DNA from 2 places in the Shewanella sp. SM32 genome. Region 1 is predicted to be linked to the other one. Evidence: predicted binding sites of a transcription regulator. Region 1 holds the regulator's gene; the other holds the start of a gene.
The links. Region 1 encodes sigma-54, which starts transcription at its own class of promoters, with help from an activator protein. Its sites were predicted from a motif close to GTTGGCACGNNNNTNGNNT; they were not measured.
Positions count from the first base shown of each region.

Region 2: the regulator sigma-54 is predicted to act here: its motif matches at 4,475-4,493, upstream of L5M10_RS15905 (YccF domain-containing protein).

Region 1 covers NZ_JAKKRO010000024.1:47,118-54,896, forward strand. The annotation lists gene L5M10_RS11740 (KpsF/GutQ family sugar-phosphate isomerase) at 254-1,231, shown strand; gene kdsC (3-deoxy-manno-octulosonate-8-phosphatase KdsC) at 1,231-1,782, shown strand; gene lptC (LPS export ABC transporter periplasmic protein LptC) at 1,779-2,339, shown strand; gene lptA (lipopolysaccharide transport periplasmic protein LptA) at 2,326-2,880, shown strand; gene lptB (LPS export ABC transporter ATP-binding protein) at 2,877-3,608, shown strand; gene L5M10_RS11765 (RNA polymerase factor sigma-54) at 3,716-5,194, shown strand; gene hpf (ribosome hibernation promoting factor) at 5,223-5,510, shown strand; gene ptsN (PTS IIA-like nitrogen regulatory protein PtsN) at 5,513-5,956, shown strand; gene rapZ (RNase adapter RapZ) at 5,953-6,807, shown strand; gene L5M10_RS11785 (HPr family phosphocarrier protein) at 6,794-7,069, shown strand; gene mgtE (magnesium transporter) at 7,326-7,779, shown strand, end outside.
Region 2 covers NZ_JAKKRO010000041.1:21,492-29,039, reverse strand. The annotation lists gene L5M10_RS15925 (nicotinate phosphoribosyltransferase) at 1-1,205, opposite strand, end outside; gene prs (ribose-phosphate diphosphokinase) at 1,216-2,121, opposite strand; gene L5M10_RS15915 (NrtR DNA-binding winged helix domain-containing protein) at 2,474-3,187, opposite strand; gene L5M10_RS15910 (pyridoxal-phosphate dependent enzyme) at 3,269-4,297, opposite strand; gene L5M10_RS15905 (YccF domain-containing protein) at 4,565-4,972, shown strand; gene L5M10_RS15900 (alpha/beta fold hydrolase) at 5,008-5,898, opposite strand; gene L5M10_RS15895 (M14 family zinc carboxypeptidase) at 5,895-6,935, opposite strand; gene L5M10_RS15890 (substrate-binding periplasmic protein) at 7,101-7,548, opposite strand, start outside.

The sequences.
Region 1 (7,779 bases):
TGCCGCTAAACACGTTATTGTGCATGAATAGCTAACGCAGCTGAACTTGACGAGTCGGATCAATCGCTCTAGCCTTCCGCAATTGTTTTGCTGTTTTCGGTAATTAACCACAGCAAGACATAAGCTAAATTGTCTGAAAACAAACTAATACTTGGCAGAAAGCCTATTACATATCATCTTTATCGCGTACCAAATTGTGCTATTCCAATCCCATCAATGGGGCGACAAAGACAATGCAAAAAGAGAGATAGACATGGTAGACAAATCACAACTGCGCCAATGGGGTTGTAAAGTTATCGACATTGAAAAGTCAGCCCTAGACAATCTTTATCAATATGTTGATTCGGCTGAATTTGCAGAGGCTTGCGAGTTGATCCTCAACTGCACAGGCAAAGTGATTGTCATGGGAATGGGCAAATCGGGCCATATCGGCAATAAGATTTCTGCCACCCTCGCCAGCACAGGAACGCCCGCATTTTTTGTGCATCCGGGGGAAGCCAGCCACGGCGATCTGGGTGTATTGGCCGATAACGATGTGATTTTAGCGATTTCAAATTCTGGTGAGTCGAGTGAAATCCTCACCTTAATGCCAGTCATCCAACGTATGGGCGTGCCTGTTATTGCGGTAACGGGTAAACCCGAATCGAATATGGCGCGATTATCTAAAGTGCATTTATGTATTGAAGTCCCAGAAGAGGCTTGCCCACTTGGACTTGCCCCAACGTCGAGCACTACCGCGACCTTAGTGATGGGCGATGCCATCGCCATTGCGCTACTACAAGCGAAAGGCTTTACCCGTGATGATTTTGCAATGTCCCATCCTGGCGGTGCTTTAGGACGCAAGTTATTGTTAAAAGTCTGCGATGTCATGCACAGCGGTGATGACTTACCGCTCGTTAACCACGATATTTGCATCACAGAAGCCCTGTACGAAATCTCCAAGAAAGGCTTAGGCATGACGGCGATTATCGATGATCAGCGCAAGCTGGTTGGTATCTTCACCGACGGTGATTTACGCCGCGTTATTGATGCCGAAGTGAATTTACGCACGACGCCCATTGCCGATGTGATGACCCGTAACTGCGTCACGATCACAGATAATGTGTTGGCCGCCCAAGCACTGCAAGTGATGGACTCAAAAAATATCAACGGATTAATTGTTATCGATAAAGATCGCCATCCTATTGGCGCTCTTAACATGCTCGATATGGTAAAAGCAGGAGTCATTTAATGCCACAGCAAGGATTTTACGGCCCAATCAGTGATGATGTGTGGCAACGGGCGCAAAAGATTAAACTGTTAATCTGTGATGTCGATGGGGTGTTTTCCGACGGCCGTATTTACTTGAGCAATAGCGGCGAAGAGCTCAAAGCCTTCCATACCCGTGACGGTTATGGCGTGCGCTCACTACTCACCAGCGGTTTCAACCTCGCCGTGATCACAGGACGTCAATCCAAAATCGTTGAAAACCGTATGACAGCCCTTGGTGTTACCCATATTTACCAAGGCGTAGACAATAAGTTCGAGCCCTATGAAGCATTGCTCGCACTTTATGGTGTCACCCCAGAAGAAGTGGCTTATATCGGTGATGATATTGTCGATCTCCCCGTGATGAATGTCGTCGGTTTAGCGGTCAGTGTTGCTGACGGCCACCCCTATGTACGCCAACACGCCCATTTTGTGACTACGCTCAATGGTGGCCACGGTGCACTGCGTGAACTCACAGATCTGTTACTCCTAAGTCAAAATAAATTCACTTCGGCCCATGGAATGAGTATATGAGTCGTGTGACACTCGCGATTATCGCTTTTTTTGGAACCGCACTAGCGCTTTACTGGCAGGTCCAGAACAAACACAGCGGTGATTCCGATAACAGAGTAAAAGATCAAAATACCCCAGATTTCATCGTTGAAGATCTGCGCAGTGTTGAGTTCAATGAGCAAGGACTAGTGAATAGCCGTGTGACGGCGAAACACATGGAACATTATGATTCAACGAATCAAACTTTCTTTACTCAACCTGTTTATCTTGTTTATCCAGACCAAGGTAAAGCACAATGGCAACTCAGGGCAGATCAGGGCAAGCTAAACAAGGAAACTGGCAAGGTTGTATTAGAAAATAATGTTATTATCGATGCCATTAGCCCAGAAGAACCGATTCAGACCTTGTCCACCAGTTATCTGGAACTCGATCTCAACACTATGATAATGACCTCTGACCGTACCATTTACGTCACAGGGAAAGATTTTAATATTCAAGGCCAAGGCCTTTATGCCGACCTCAACGCGCAAGAAGTGCAATTGACCAGTCAGGTAGTAGGAACATATGAAGCAAAATAACGTATTACTTGCCAGCCTAATGCTAATTATGAGCATGAGTGCTTTCGCGAAAGTGGGCGACTTAAAGCAAGAAGTCAAAATTAAAGCTGTGAGCCAAACTGCGGATATCAAAAACAACCAGATCATCTTCTTTGGTCCGGTGGAAGTTACCCAAGGCTCAATAAAAATCCAAGCAAATGAACTGCGTGCATTTTCCGCTGAAGGTGAAAATAGCAAAACTTTAGTCGCCACAGGCAACCCTGCTACGTATAGCCAGATATTAGACGATGGCCGTCCTGCATCGGCGAGCGCGAAAGAAATTCGTTACGATATGGCAAGCCGCACCTTAACTCTGAAAGGTATGGCGTCATTAGATCAAGCGGGTAGCCAAGTTACAGGCAATTTAATCCGCTATAACATGATTCAACAGAAATTGATGGCCGAGAGTACTGGCAGTGGTGACGATCGCGTGATCACTATTATTCAGCCAGAAAACTATCAAGATGATGCTAAATCAGATGCTCCAGCGGATAAACCTGTAAAAAAGCAGGACTCTAAATGACCCAAATCACCTTAAGAGCACAAAATCTGGCAAAAAGTTACAAGAGTCGCCAAGTGGTTAAAGACGTCAGTCTGACGGTAAAAACCGGTCAAGTCGTTGGCCTACTCGGTCCAAACGGTGCCGGTAAAACCACGACCTTTTACATGGTTGTCGGGCTAGTGAAGAGCGATAAGGGGCATATCTTTATCGACGATGATGATTTAACCGCAGATCCTATGCATCTGCGTGCCCGCAAAGGCATAGGTTACTTACCGCAGGAAGCCAGTATCTTTCGTAAGCTAACTGTTCATGACAACATCATGGCCGTACTGCAAACTCGTAAAGAACTTAAAAACGAAGAACGAGAAGAAGAACTAGAACATCTGCTCGAAGAGTTTCATATCACCCACATCCGTGACAGCCAAGGCATGTCATTGTCGGGTGGCGAACGTCGTCGCGTCGAAATTGCGCGGGCTTTAGCCGCTAATCCTAAGTTCATTTTGCTCGATGAACCGTTTGCCGGCGTCGATCCTATTTCGGTTATCGACATCAAGAAGATTATCGAACAACTCAAAAGTCGCGGCCTTGGCGTACTGATCACAGACCATAATGTCCGCGAGACATTAGATGTATGTGAACATGCTTATATTGTGAGTCACGGAAACCTGATTGCCGAAGGAACTCCAGCAGAGATCTTAGACAATCAGCAAGTTAGGGCTGTGTACTTAGGTGAACAATTCAGGCTATAGTTAATCGAGCGAAGCCAATGGAGGCAATTTATACCGCCATTGGGCTTCACTCAAAATGATAATAAGCGACCTCATCCAACAATAATAACGTAGGGATCAGCGGTAACATGAAAGCGTCACTCCAGCTCAAACTGGGTCAACAGTTAACCATGACGCCACAACTACAACAGGCTATACGTCTGTTGCAACTGTCGTCATTAGAACTGCAGCAAGAGATCCAGCAAGCATTAGATTCTAATCCCCTTCTCGAGCTGGAAGAGGATCAATTCGACGCCACTAAAACCCCTGTAAACCAAACGCTATCCGATACGGATTTCAGTGAATCTAGCACTCTGCCACCAGAAAAAGACAGCTCCACCATAGATACGGCAGAGTCGCTAACCAAAGAATCCATGCCCGATGAGCTCCCCATGGACACCACATGGGATGAAGTGTTTACCGCCTCCCCAAACTCAGGCCCCGGCGGCAGTCGTGAAGACGATATGCCCTTCCAAGGCGAGACCAGTGAAGGTTTGTACGAACACTTAGAATGGCAAAAAAACCTCACGCCGTTTTCTGAAACCGATTTAGCCATTGCCACCGCCATTATTGATGCCATCGACGATCAGGGCTATCTCACCCAAAGCACTGAAGAAATTCTCGAAGCCATGGGCAATCCTGAAGTTGAGCTTGACGAAGTCGAAGCCGTACTCAAGCGTATTCAGCATTTTGATCCCATAGGCGTTGCCGCCCGCGATTTAAGTGAATGCCTGCTGATCCAACTGTCGCATTTCGCCGCTGATACTCCCAACCTAGAAAACGCCCGTATGCTGATCAAAGATCATTTAGATCTGATCGCCGCCCGTGATTTTAGGTTATTGATGCGTAAGACTAAATTAAAAGAAGATGAATTAAGGGATGGTATAGCACTTATCCAAACCCTCAATCCTCGCCCAGGTTTGTTGATCACGCCCAATAATGACGAATACGTTATCCCAGATGTGTCTGTGTCGAAGAAAAATGGCCGCTGGGTCGTTGAGCTTAATCCTGACTGCATGCCAAAAATCAATGTAAATCAACATTATGCTTCTATGGCACGCAGTACCAAAAACCAAGCCGATAGCCAATTTATTCGCGGCCATCTGCAAGAGGCTAAATGGTTTATTAAGAGCTTAGAAAGCCGTAACGATACTTTGCTTAAAGTTGCTAATTGCATAGTGCAATATCAGCAAGGTTTCTTTGAGTATGGTGAAGAAGCCATGAAGCCTATGGTGCTTAACGATATTGCCGAAGCGGTAGAAATGCATGAGTCCACCATCTCACGGGTCACAACTCAAAAATACATGCATACCCCTAAGGGACTTTTTGAACTAAAATACTTCTTCTCTAGCCACGTCGGTACTGACGATGGTGGTGAGTGCTCATCCACAGCAATCAGAGCCTTTATAAAGAAACTGGTGGCAGCGGAAAACCAGAAAAAACCATTAAGCGATAGTAAGATGGCACAACTTCTGGCAGAACAAGGGATCAACGTAGCCCGCAGAACCATTGCGAAGTACCGAGAGGCTATGCTTATTCCACCTTCTAATCAGCGTAAAAGTTTATAACCTACAGTGGATATCGGAGGACGTTTCTATGCAAATAAACCTAAGTGGACACCATGTCGAAATTACCGAATCGTTACGTGCATATGTAGAAGAAAAGTTTTCAAAACTTGAACGCCATTTCGAACAGATCAATAATGTGCACGTTGTGCTCAATGTTGAGAAAATGCAACAGATTGCCGAAGCGAGAATAAACCTCATAGGTGGTGAAGTTTTTGCTACTTCAGAGCATGCTGACATGTATGCCGCTATAGACGCCCTGATTGACAAGCTTGACCGTCAGGTTATTAAACACAAAGAGAAGTTAACAAAACACTAATAATGGAACTTTGTACCATACTGCGGCCGGAGTGCACTACCTGCGCCACTCCGGGCAGCAAGAAAAAGGTACTGGAACTCATCAGCGACTTAGTCGCTGCCCAGTACCCGACCCTCTCATCTCAAGAGATATTCGAAAGCCTAGTGGCGCGCGAAAAGATGGGGAGCACAGGTATAGGTAACGGCATCGCCATTCCACATGGTCGACTAGCCGATATAGATCAGCCCATTGCCATACTAATTAAGTGTGAAGAGCCGATAGCATTTGATGCTATCGATAAGCAACCTGTTGATATTTTATTTGCACTACTGGTGCCTGCAGACCAATGTCAGCAGCACTTAAGTACCTTGTCTTGCATGGCCGAAAAGCTGAGCGACAAGCAAATATTAAAGCAATTACGCAAGACGCATGATGAAACGGAACTCTATCAGGTAATCACTGGATGAAACTGGTCATAGTGTCGGGCCGCTCAGGCTCAGGCAAATCTGTCGCCCTTAGGGTACTCGAAGATCTCGGCTATTATTGTGTCGATAACCTTCCCTTGCCATTGATTGGCAGTTTGCTTGAGCAACTCAAAGGCAGAAACGATCTCGTCGCCATCAGTGTCGACGTGCGTAACATGCCTGAGCAGGATAAGGTCTTAGTAAAACAACTCGCTAGCCTACCTCCAGATACTGAGTTAACGAGCTTCTTCCTTAACTCCAGCGATAAAATTCTGCTCAAGCGTTACAGCGAAACCCGCCGTTTGCATCCTTTGTCGAAGAGCCGAGTCTCTTTGCAAGAAGCGATAAAGCTGGAGGGGAAACTGCTCGAGCCTATGTCAAAACTGGTCGATCACTACATAGATACGTCGAATTTGAATATCTATGATTTAAGCGACCAAGTCAGACAAATTCTCCTTGGTAGTGTCGATAAAGAACTCGTGATCAACTTCGAGTCCTTTGGCTTTAAGCACGGAATGCCCACCGAAGCCGACTTTATGTTCGATGTGCGCTTCCTGCCCAATCCCCACTGGGAGTTGGCGCTGCGGCCATTGACTGGCTTAGATGAACCCGTAGCTGAGTTCTTAAATCGTCAACCACTGGTTAATAAGTTCATCTGGCAAATCGAAAATTTACTGGAGACTTGGCTGCCGCACCTCGAGCGTAACAATCGCAGTTATTTAACGGTAGCCATTGGCTGCACAGGTGGACAGCACAGATCGGTTTACGTCGCAGAGCAATTGGCCAAACGCTTTAGTAACGGTAAACATAAAGTTTATACCCGTCATCGAGAGCTCAATAATGCCAAAACTTGAACGTCAGATAACCATCTGTAATAAGCTCGGTTTACATGCCCGTGCCGCCACTAAGTTGGTGGTACTGGCTTCCGAGTTTGATGCGACCATCACCTTAATCCAAGGCGATAAACAAGCATCGGCCGCCAGTGTACTTGGCTTACTGATGCTTGAAACTGGCATGGGTAAGACCATCAAGCTTATCGCCGAAGGCCCAGATGCAGAGCCGGCTCTCGATGCCATTTGTGCCTTAATCGACGCTAAGTTTGACGAAGCCTGTTAGTTTCACTTCACACTAAGCACTTCATCGTTAGTTTCACTTCATGTCTAGTTTAAAAAACTTGCCATTCACACATGGCAAAACATTTGTCGCTCGACGATACAAGCCACAGGCGATTACACTAGCGGTCATTGCGCTGGCGCTGGCCTTAACCTTACCTTAGCCGTCTTAATCTGTGTCATCGACTGACGCTTAGTCACCGTAAAATCCTAGCCCAACACTAAGATCTCAAACCAATTTGCCGCACAATGGAGGACAAATGCCCGTAGATAATGCAGAAAACGATCACACCGGACATAGTCTTGACCAGTTAAACCAAGCGCTTAGCAGCGGCATGTTCGTACACGTGCGCAATATGCTGCAAAAAATGGCCGCCTCAGATATCGCGCTGATCTTAGAATCATCACCGCCAAGTGCCAGACAAGTATTGTGGCAGCTCATCGATCAGGAACAAATAGGCGACATACTCGATGAGTTGAGTGAAGAGCTCAAAGACCCACTGATCCGCAGCATGAGCCCTGAGCGAGTCGCGAAAGCGACAGCAAGCATGGACACCGACGATCTCGCCTATATTCTGCGAAGTCTTCCCGACGCCGTTTACAAACAAGTGTTGCAGTCGATGACGGAGCAAAATCGCCTGAGGGTAGAACAAGCTCTATCTTATCCAGATGAGACCGCCGGCAGCTTGATGAACACGGATACTGTCACCTTAA
Region 2 (7,548 bases), on a different contig from region 1:
CCGTCAGTATCTCGGGTCACGTGTTGATAGGTAAAACTGCCTATCCCAAACACAATATTGGTTGACGCAAAACCTTTGGCCTTTAAGCCGGCACAAATGGCTTCAGCACGTTCAATGGTAATTGAGTCGCCATAAATCAGTCCAACATGGCTATTCAGCGCTTTATACCCTTTGGCAGTTGTACCGCCCCCAAAGACATCCCACAGACACTCAATAGCGCCTTTATATTCGGGACTCCCGATTGGTGCTTGTGGATCGCCACAAATGATTTTCACAGGGCAACCCGTATCAGGCCTAAACACCACTTTGCCATCGCGGGCAAGAATGCGGTCTTTTAACGCTAAGGTGAATTCTGTCATCACCTGCCAAAAATCCCAAGAATCTGAAACAATGCTGACAATGCCCGTTGGGTAAATATCTTCAATCAAACGGCGGAACGTCTCTAATTCATTCTCCATGCCACCCGCGCACATGACACTGTGCTCCGTTGCGGGCACACTGCCACCGACAAGTTCTTTATCACTATCGGCAAGGTAATATTGCTCAAGAAAATCAATGGCGGGTATGGTATCAGTCCCAGTAAAACTGAGTAAATGTGCGGCGCCGCTCATAATCGCGGCCTCTGCACCATACATGCCACGGAAACTAAAATCGTGACCCTGCCAATCAACAAAAGCGATGTCACCATCGGTTTCTAGCGCGTAAGTCTCAAATATTTTGCGGTATTGCAGTGCGGTAGTGGCACTGGTACACATACCCCACACATTAGCGGAAAGGATGGTTTCGAGATAATTGGTCAACCAAAAGAACCGCTCATCAGTATTGTACAAAATCAAGCAAGGCACTTTTAATGGATACACTGAGCCTTCAGGTAATGCCATAATTTTAATTGGTAAATAACCTAAATCATGCAACTCCTCAATATGCTGAGTGCCAACATTATTCGGCCCGAGATAGTTATTGATACGGCGGGAGAATTGACGAATGACCTGATCTTTGGGTTGTTGAAAGAAATCACGGTTCCAACTGTCAATCAAGAAATGCTTGATAAAATATTGCAAGCCAAAAAACACCATTTGGTCAGTGTAACCACGACGGGATTTACGGGCAGTCAGGTTACTAAAAATCACCTGAGTATTATCGGGATATTGACGACGGTGGTCGACTTTGTAACCATCAATAGCAGTAACGGGATTCAAGTACATAATATTTTCCTTAATGATTCATATAACTCAAAACAGCATGGCAATGACAGAACTCACTCGAAATATGTTTGGGGACACCTAAACTATCGGTACAAAATAATCTGTCTATGCCCGCCTCGCACAGAGCCAACTCGCTGGCCTTATCTTCATAATGTGACACGATCAAAATGACGCTTTGGGCCCCCTTTTGCTTTAATTTGATGGCAAGTTCAATAAAAGTTCTGCCACCCGCGCAAATGTCGTCAACGATTAAGCAGGTTTTACCCGATAAGTCATCACAGAACACCTCGGTAGCGATAATATGGCCATTGACCACATCACGATGTTTATCGGCCCTGATCACCGGCATTCCCTGTAACGCTTTAGCTAAGCCGAATACTTTTTTATTCGCCCCCGCATCGGGCGAGACTAACACTAGCTCCCCCGTTAATTGGGCTGCGATCGCTGCGACAAAACTGTGGTTATCTATTACCTGAACCCGTTCTAACAATGCGGCAGTGACATCACTGTGCGGGTCAAAAACGGTGACCGAAGCATATTGCTGCTGATTAATCAGGCTAGCATAGACTTTTACCGACAAGGCCTCACCGGCATTACACACCCTATCTTGGCGAGCACCCGGCATATAAGGCAGTAACAGATCAATTTGCTCTGCACCGCTACGACGCAACGCATCAGTTAACAACAAGAGCTGCATGATGGAATGATCGCCCCGATAACTGAAAAAGATCGTTACTCGTTTAGTTGGAGGAACCAGTAGTTGAACATGATTTTCCCCCGCACCAAATTGAAATAAACGGTAGTGAGCCTCATTGCTAGCTGCGGGTAGCCGATAAAAATCGGCTTGCGAACATTGAGCGTGAGAAGCATCTTGAGACGTTTGAATACGTTGAGACGCTTGAATACGTTGAGACATAGTAACCTCCTGTCTGTGGCAAGATTGCCGAAATTGACGGCACCTTGTTGTCTATATGAACAATAGTGTCTTAAAGACATTATTGTGTAAAGTTGATTTTTAGACTATTTCAGACGCCGCAACCTGAAATGTTATGCTTAAATGACATATAGTGTCTTTTAGACACTATATGTGCGGCAACGAAGAAGCTACAATATGGGTATCGAGTAATACAAGAACCGGAGACATTAAGGCAAAATCAGTAATTAAACAGCCTTTACTGATTCAAAGTCACCATGAATAAGGCATAAGCAGTCGCCGTTACTCATATTGAGCAAGGCGAATATCTTGCTTAAATCCACATTCACTGTGATCAACATTCTAAATTTCTTAAGAAGCGATACGATGCGGTATTGGGTTTCAAGCGGTATAAATTAGCAGGACGACCACGTTCGGTGCGCTTTAATCCCGTATCGATCAATAAATCAGCCTGTTCAACCCGCCGACGAAAAGATTTACCTTGGATAGGCTTGCCCAGTAAAACCTCATGTACATGCTGCAGTTCTGGCAAGGTAAAAGGTTCAGACAGTGCAAATCCTGGCACTAAAGAATATAAGGCTTTTTGTGTTAAGCGTTCCCTCGCTTGCTCGATTAACTGCAAATGATCAAACGCCAAGGGCATCTGCAACACATCCGCTAATGGCCACCACTTAACATCACTCACTGAATCAATCTGAATTTGGCAAGCTTGATAACTCATCAAGGCGGTATAACACACAGTCACAGACCAGCCTCTTACATCGCGACTACGATTACCCACAGTGCATAGCTGCTCAATATAAGGTGGCACTACTGCGGTTTTCTCATGCAGTTTACGTAATACAGTTTGCTCAAGGGATTGATCGCAATTTTCATCGATAAACCCTCCAGGTAGTCCCCATAAACCTAAAAATGGATGATTTGAGCGTTGTACTAAGAGTACTTTAAGTTGCTGATCGTGATAGGTAAACAATACGGCATCCACTGTCAGTAGCTGAGCCTTAAAAACCTTAGGATCATAATTAGCGAGATATTCCGCTTCAGTCATTGATATTCCCCATCGTTACAAATCATCAGCTTAACTTAGCATTACACAGCTTCAAACATATTATGTCTTAGCGTCACTAAGTCAATGATCAGAGGCACAGAATAAGCCACTTTGCCCAAATTTACGCTGATAACGTGGCAACATGGTCTCGTTCCCGAGTAAGCCACCTTGGTGGATATACATCACAGGACGAGAGCCTCCGCCTTGTAAATATTCCTCAAGCACAATAAAACCTAAGGGATCGTAGAGTAATTCAAACTGCACGCCTGAGGCGCAGACCCGCTGCCACATGGCATAAAATTCCGGATAAAGTTTACCAAAATGATATTTTTTGCCGACATTCACAATCTGTGGATGCTCACTGGTATTGGAATTAAGTAAGGAAAATTGCAAGCGCAAATAATCATCGCCACCGACAACGGCACAAGTCACGACGCGAATATCCGTTTGCTGACGGATAAAATACTGATTTAAAAATAACGCTGTCGTTCCCGTCCCCGAAGGTAAAAACACCGTTAAATCAACCAATCCATTCGCCTTCGCAAACTGTACTATCTCTTGCGCCAATCTATTTACCCCGTATTCAGCGTAAGCACAACGACCCCCCTCAGGAATAAAAAGCGCCGTCGGCTCATTCACGAGTACTTGAGCCTCGATATAATCTTGGCAACTCAGTCGCATATCGCCCACTTGCGCTGTAGGGTCAGGCCTAGCATTAAGATTTGACAAAACGTGAGGTTCAGATTGCGACTGAGTGCACGCCTGCTTTTGTGCTATTAACACACTTAAATCGATAATATTAGCGCCATTCGCTAAAGCGGCAGCGTAATTGCCCGTGGGATGTTTAACCACTTGACTGGCAATATGATCTACATAAAAATCACACTGCCAGCCTTTCATCTTTGCTAATTCTGACAATGAATACAGTGAGTTAGCTAATGGCGAGCCGTGACCTATCACCTTGCTGATGCCTGCAAACTCATGATCTAAAAAATAGCCGAATTTGCGAGCTTTATTGCCACTAAACGCCGGATGCAGTAAATCATCACGTTTTAGGAAAATGTCTCTGCCAGCAAAGGCAAATGTATCAACAGGGGAATTTGCAAACATCAAGCTACTCAAACGATTAAATTCTCTGGTTTTTAAACCAGTTAAGGGAAGGCTAGTGTAACTCCGCCCTTCCTGTTACGCCCTTAAGAAATTATCAATTTGGCGAAAAACTAGTGAAAATGACACATGAATCTCGAATACATATAATTAACCCATTGATTATGCATAATTTAAATAGTTGGCATAGTTATCGCTTAGACATTGACATATATTCAATTTATCGAAGCTAACGATAAAGGCTAACAGGGTAAACATAAGGAGCTTTCAATGGCTGTATTACGCTTAATATTCAACATAGCTTGGTTTGTACTCGGCGGATTTGTAATGGGACTCGCTTGGTGGCTCGCAGGTATCCTGTGTTTTATCAGTATCATTGGTATTCCCTTCGGCCGCGCCTGTTTTGTTATCGGCGAAATGACCTTTTGGCCCTTCGGCCAAGAACAAATGAACCGTCGCCACTTAACTGGACGTGAAGACTTGGGCACAGGTGCATTAGGCATGGTAGGAAATATCATTTGGTTCTTACTGTTTGGGATCTGGTTAGCCATAGGGCATTTGGTCCACGCCTTAGCTTGTTTTGTGACGATTATCGGTATTCCCTTTGGGATACAGCATCTTAAGTTAGCTTTACTCAGCCTCACACCGATAGGCCAAACCGTAGTGGCTAAAGCTTAATAAGACAATGTGTTAACTGCGCTATTCACTCTCGATTATTTGGTTTCAAGAGTGGATAGCGCTTTGTCATCCCATACAGCAAATATCGCTTCGTTTAAGGCTATTTCTTCCTCCAATAAATCGTTGCAATCATATTGAGTATTGGCAGGCTCACTATCCACAGAAAACTGCACTTGCGGCTTAGTCGCCCCCACAATGTCCAACAGATAATGCACCAGTTTTGCGGGTGCATCTATAGCGGCATCGTGACCACAATACGCGAGTACAATCAAATCGGTGTAAAAATGCCGTGCTAACGCCTTACTCGATGCCATACTCACCAGCGCATCACGGTCACCGCAGAGCACAGTTATCGGTACTTCCACTGTCAATGGACATTGGTATTGAAAAGCCGCCCAAAGTTGTCGCCATACATTGCGTCTACTTGGTGTGGTATCGCGGCGAAACTCACTCCACTTGACAATTAAATCTCGGTCTCGCCGATGACGAAAACTGGTTAAACGCACTATAGTCGACTCGATTGGATGTAAAGCGTTACCCCGAGCCCGCATGAAAAAAGCCTTCAATGCATTCAGCGGATTAAATCTTTGATACCAATACGATAAATTCGCCGCACTGCTGTTTAATACAAAGGCATGCCTTATCTGCCAAGGTCGCTGGCATGCCATTTCCAATGCCAACATACCGCCCATAGACAAGCCGAGTAGATAAATAGTCTCCCCTTCCTGTACCTGCTCATCCAATTGCTGCCACACGGCATGGGCATAATCGGCAATCTTAAGCGGACTTAATTCGTGGGATAGCGTCCCATTGCCCGGAAGATCCGGTGTCAGCACTCGCAATCCCTTTTGTCGCAGACGCTGATCGAAACCATTCCAATGGCGCTGATCACGCATTAATCCCCTTAATAACACCCAAGTGGTCATGACTGAGACTCCCGATACCAATAATGCCGTGCGCACTCTGTCAGCTCAGTCAAACGTTCAGGTGTTAACTGCTCTAACGATTGGGCATAGGCCGCTTCCATCATAAATTGCATGAGTACTGTATGCCTGCGTAAAATCCTGTGGTGACGATGTGTTTTTTGTGGATTAAAAAAGCCAGCAAAATTAAATATTTGTCTAGGATTCTTCTTTATCCATGCCCAAGATCCCATCTCTAATGTCAAAGGTAAAAATGGCACCTGAGCAGAAGGATCTGCCACTTGATGCAGGCGATAGAGGTAATCCCAAATATCGCCATGAGTGCGATAAAACTGGCTCTGCGGCGCCAACCGATAATGGCCGTGATGGGGATAACTCTGTTCAAATAATTGTTTTAGATGAAAAATATAATTGGCATTTTCGAAGGCGGTACGGGTATGGGCGTAGGGGAACCAGATATGATCACTCAAGCCAAATCCCGAGTGGGCATCGAGCGAAATCAAACTTGTGCTGCGACTCAACAGTTGTTGTACATAGGCAACTAAGCCCGCAGTTTCCAGCTCCATTCCCCCAATACCGCGATACCAGGGCAGCCGTGACGATATACGCTGTCCTCCCACCATAAAGGACACTTTTTCACGGGATTCTATCGGAGCGTTACGCATCAAATCCACTTGATTACCATTGCCTCGCGTTCCCATGAATAACCCAACAGGATTCACTACAGGTACAAAAGCTAACCGCAGGCCCGTTAACATCTGTTGTAGATGTTTATCCCAAACAAGCCGCTGCAATAAACTGTTTAACAATGCCAAAATAACTTGAGATCCAATACGTTCAACCCCATGCACGCCACCCACAAAGAGCACTGTCGGACAAGGCGTATCTGTACCACCTAACTCAACACTGTAAAGGGGGAAATGCTCTTGGCGGAATGGAATGTCGGCAAGGATCTGATAATCCAACTTAAGATGATGAGTATCAATGAGTTGCTGCAGCGTATCTAACTCAAATGGAAGCTCAAAAGGAAGTTTCTTCATGTCACCTTAATCAATAAAATGAGAGAACTACTCATGCCGTTAAAGTGATACTAATAGTGAACAAAGACAAAATGATGACAAACTGCATATCAGAAGTGAGTTTACGGGGAAATAAGCGGAAAAATAGCGAGTAAAACAAAGAATAAACTATCCTAAAACCCTACATCAGTCTTCACGATAAAGTAGCTCTCCAATGATAGTTTCTACGTCAACCTGCGCTAAACCTTGGTCAACAATATCTCGCCAACGCCGTCCCTCTTCTGTATTACGAAACGCGATATAGAGCTGCTTATTCGCCAGAATTTGCCGATTGATTTGCAACTTTGTCGCCAGCGGCTGTAAGGGCTTTTGCTTGAGTAAATAGTGCAGAACGTTGACATCAATCACCGCGGCATCAATCCGACCTGCGGCAACTTTTTTAACATTATGCTCATCCGAAGTCACAGCTTCAGTCCGCTGTACACCGGAAAAGATCATGCGATCTAAGGCCTGAGTATTCACATAATCTTTCACCACACCTAAGGTATAGCGATTAAGATCTTCAATATAATTCCAACTTACTGGATGGGACTTTTGCTCCACCAGCCCCAATGGACTTTCGCCAATCGGTTTT